Regions from separate parts of the Bacillus siamensis genome, predicted to be linked through region 1. Evidence: riboswitches for the same ligand, from Rfam matches in the RefSeq annotation. Region 1 holds a riboswitch; the other holds the start of a gene.
What was found. Region 1 has a riboswitch for S-adenosylmethionine ahead of ABDB98_RS05435 (bifunctional homocysteine S-methyltransferase/methylenetetrahydrofolate reductase). Riboswitches for the same ligand answer to the same signal wherever they lie in the genome.
Positions count from the first base shown of each region.

Region 1 (2,201 bases):
TCAGTGCTTCTATGCCGGTTTCCTTTAATTCTGCCGCCGCTTGCAGAAATTTGTCAAAATTCAATTTTTTCGGCGGGTCAAGCTCTACGATAATTGACCGTTTTTGCGCGGCGATTTCGTTTAAACCCGGCTCGGTCCGTTCATCCCGGACTGAGATGACTTCTTCTTCCCGCCTGATTTTCACTTCTTTATCAGTGACCGGTGAAAGTCCGCGGACCGCTTCAGCCATGGCTCTGATATGGTTGGGCGTCGTGCCGCAGCAGCCGCCGATAATGCGAGCGCCCTGAGTGCGGAATTGTACGGCGCTTTCCCGGAAATAGGCATCGTCCGTATCATAAACAAGCCGGCCTTCTTCTAACGACGGAAGGCTGCTGTTCGGATAGACCGATAAATAAGCGTCACGGAAAATCGGCACTTCTGTCAGCGCTTCAATCATGTGGTACGGGCCGAGCCGGCAATTGATTCCCGTTATATCAGCGCCGAGATCGGCAATTGATCTGAGAGCTTCCCGAAGCGGCGTTCCGTCCTGAAGCACGCCCTGTTCGTGCATGGATACGTTCAGCATGATCGGAAGTTCCGTTTCTTTTCTGGCGATCTTCAGCACTTCGCGCGCCTCTTCTAAATCATAGTATGTTTCCAAAAGCAGGCCGTCCGGCTCTTCGTGCAGCAATAAATAAAGCTGCTCCCGAAAGCTGCGTTTAATCTCTTCAAGGCTGTAGGCGTTTTTGTTAAAGGTGCGGATGCCGCCCATCGTTCCCAATACATAAGCGCCGTCTGAGGAAGCGCGCGCGATTTTGACCGCTTCCTGATTGATTTTTTTCGTTTCATCCTCAAGGCCGTATCTGGAGAGCTTAATAAAATTCGCGCCGTACGTGTTCGTCTGGATGATGTCTGCACCTGCTTCCACGTATGCCTTATGTATCCGCTTGATCTCATCGGGCTTAGATACATTCAGTTCCTCAAAACATCTGTCAATGCCGTAGGAGTAGAGGAGAGTGCCCATCGCGCCGTCTCCGATTAAAATCCGTTCTTCTAAGTCTTGTAATAGTCCCATTGTTTGCCTCCTTCATCACATTCAGCAAGGAAAAAAGAGAAATAAAAAAAGTCTTCTTAAGAAGAAGACTTTGTAATCATTTGTCTCTCTTCTTATCTTCCAAGCTGTTTTTAGCTTGCTGGATTTAGCACCTTGGTCATGGTTTGGGTAAACCACTACACCGGTTGCTGAAGCGTCGTCGGGCCAGTCCCTCGGCTTCTCTTGATAAGAACGTTCATGTAATTGTCATGGGTTTCCAAAACTTAACTGTGAAAATCCCTTTCTCCAAATTTACCGAAAATAGAGACAATAATCAATAGGAATCACATAATTTATCTAAAATTAATAAATTGAACGTCAATCGGCAGGTCTGTTCCGCGGACAGCTGCAATAATCTGCTGCAGATCATCTTTATTTTTTCCGGTGACGCGCACTTGGTCGTCCTGAATCTGTGACTTAACCTTCAAGCCGGAGTTTTTAATCACCGCGTTGATTTTTTTGGCGTTGTCTTTATCAATGCCTTGTACAAGCTTCGCGCGCTGGCGCACCGTGCCTCCCGATGCATTTTCGATTTTGCCGTATTCAATGTTTTTCGTCGGCACGTCCCGTTTAATCAGCTTGCCGCTCAGCACATCCTTGAGCTGATTCAATTTAAACTCATCATCAGAAATCAGAACAAGTTCTTCCTTTTCTAAAGTCACATCGCTTTTAGATCCTTTAAAGTCATAGCGCGTGCCGATTTCTTTCAGCGTCATCTGAATCGCATTCTGCACTTCAGGAAATTCAACTTTGGATACAATATCAAAAGAACTTTCTTTTGCCATGAGAAAACCTCCTATAACATTTCACTTATGTGTTGATTATAGTAGAATAAAGAGAAATGTCCAACAGCACAAAGCATGAATTTGTGCGAATTGGAAAAAATGAGAAAAACATCAGCCTCTGACGGGCGAAGCAGGAAGGACGATAACATGAAACCAGGGCAGCAGCTCATGCTTAGTATAGATCACCAGACCGATTTCGGTTATTTTTTAACGGACGGCGAGGATATGGTTCTTTTACATAACAGTGAAATCACGGAAGATATCGAAGACAGAGATGAAGTGGACGTATTTATTTACGTCGACCATCAGGAAAGACTCGCGGCGACGATGAAAAAGCCGCTCAT
Region 1 is NZ_CP155579.1:1,051,534-1,053,734, forward strand. It holds gene ABDB98_RS05435 (bifunctional homocysteine S-methyltransferase/methylenetetrahydrofolate reductase) at 1-1,054, opposite strand, end outside; SAM riboswitch class I at 1,144-1,265, opposite strand; gene ABDB98_RS05440 (YajQ family cyclic di-GMP-binding protein) at 1,366-1,857, opposite strand; gene ABDB98_RS05445 (CvfB family protein) at 1,957-2,201, shown strand, end outside.

Region 2 (2,201 bases), 230 kb from region 1:
TGCTTTCAAAGCTTTAAGTGCCGCTTTTGACTCTTCAATCAGCTCACTGACGGCCGCTTTGCCGGACAGAAGTCCTTCTTTTAAGACGCTGAGTTCCGCCAGTTTTTCTTTAGCGTATGACAGGCCGTTCAGCAAATCCTTTTCAAGATGCTCGTCAGGGTGTTTCGCCACCGGCACGTGCAGAAGGCTGCTTGAAGGCTGAATCCATAACTCCTCAACATCAGCGTGGCTGAGGATATCCAAAGCCGCATCAAGGCGTTCTTCAACATCGATTTTCCAAATGTTTCGGCCGTCGATCACACCGGCTGCCAGCACTTTATCTTTCGGGAAGCCATGCTTTTTCAATTGCTCAAGGTTTCTGCCTTTATCATGCACGAAATCAAGCCCGATTCCCTGTACAGGATACGAAACGAGTTCTTCATATGCATCAACCGAATCGAAGTATGTCTGCAGGAGGACATTCAGCCCTGAAAGCTCTTTTGTAATAGATTCATAGAGTTCTTTTGCGGCGCGGACATCTTCAGCTGAGGCTGTCACAAGGGCTGGCTCATCAATCTGAACCCATTTGACGCCTTCTGCTTCAAGCTCTTTCAGCAGCTGTACATAAAGAGGAACAAGGCGCTTTTGAATCGCTTTCGCCTCTGATTCTTCGTATCCTTTCGCAAGTGTGACGAATGTATACGGACCGACAATGACAGGTTTCGTTTCCGCTCCGAATTCTTCTTTGATCCGGCGGTAGTCGTCAAGCTGTTTGTTTCTCGTCAGACGGAATTCAATGCTTTCGTCATATTCAGGAACGATGTAATGGTAGTTGGTGTTGAACCATTTTGTCATTTCACTGGAAACGGCGTCTTTAACACCGCGGGCAATCGCGAAATATGTATCAACGGGATCCGTGATGCTGCGGAATCTTTCCGGAATCCAGTTAAAGCTGACGGCTGTATCAAGCACATGGTCATAATGAGTAAAATCAGAGACCGGCACGATATCGATATTTTGGTCAAGCTGTGTTTTGACAGCTGATAAGAATAAACTGTCAAGCTCTTTAAGAAACGTTTCTTTATCAGTGTTTCCTTTCCAATAAGCCTCAAGCGCTTTTTTCCATTCTCTGTTCAAGCCGATTCTCGGAAAACCGAGATTTGAAGTTTTGATTGTAGTCATTAAGTCTCCTCCTTTAAGTGAGATGTAACAAAAAAGCCTCTTTCTCATGAGAGAAAGAGGCTTTAACATCAAAATGTAAGCCTCTCTTATCTCTCAGATCACGTCTGATGGAATTAGCACCGTGCCTTAGGAGACAATCGTCTCGGCGCAAAAATCACGCGCCCCATTTCACAATGGAATTACGGTCGGTTGCTGTTGGGGTCAAAAGGCCAATCCCTCGCCCAACTCTCGATAAGAGAAAATATTTCAATTTTTTTGAAAAGTTACATCATTTGTTGGTTATCTTATCAGCTTATTCAGATCACTGTCAATAGAAAATCTCACATTTTGAAAATTGGTGATGTTGACAAGCGGATCAATCATTATATGAGAAAAATATCAGAAAGACAGCAGCTGTGCCTGTTCGGCTCTTTCCATGAGCACATCAGGTGCGTCTAAATACAGAAATCCGTTCCCGGCCAATGTTTTGGCGATGCCCAAAGGAAGAGTCCGCCGCACAAGCTGGGCATAAATTTCGGCTTCAGAAAGCGTCCGCTGAAACGAGTCCTGTTCAAGCCCTTTTATTAAGGCCAGCGCTCCGCTCACGTGCGGGGCGGCCATTGAAGTGCCCGTCAGCTTCCCGTATTTATGGTTGGGAAGGGTGGAGAGAATGTTTTCTCCGGGCGCCACGAGGTCGATTTCTTTATTTGCGTTTGAAAATTCTGACGATTTACGGGCGATTGAGACTGATCCGACGGCGATCACTTCGTTGTAAGCGGCCGGATACGACAGTTCTTCTGTCCGCTCGTCTCCGTCACCTTCATTTCCTGCTGCGCAAACGACCAGTACACCGCTTTTTACCGCATTTGTGACGGCTTCTTTCAGTTCAGGCACATCGTTCGGCCCGCCGAGTGACATGGAAATAATGTCCGCCTTTTGTTCAACGGCGTAGTTGATGCCGTTGATGATCCATTCGTATTTGCCGCTGCCGTTTTGACCGCCTAGAACTTTAACGATTAAAAGGCTCGCTTCCGGCGCAACACCTGAAATTCCGCCGTTTG
Region 2 is NZ_CP155579.1:1,285,397-1,287,597, forward strand. It holds gene metE (5-methyltetrahydropteroyltriglutamate--homocysteine S-methyltransferase) at 1-1,161, opposite strand, end outside; SAM riboswitch class I at 1,245-1,399, opposite strand; gene ABDB98_RS06845 (S8 family peptidase) at 1,540-2,201, opposite strand, start outside.
Region 2: it holds a riboswitch for S-adenosylmethionine, as region 1 does, so the genes downstream of both, metE (5-methyltetrahydropteroyltriglutamate--homocysteine S-methyltransferase) here and ABDB98_RS05435 (bifunctional homocysteine S-methyltransferase/methylenetetrahydrofolate reductase) in region 1, are expected to answer to the same signal.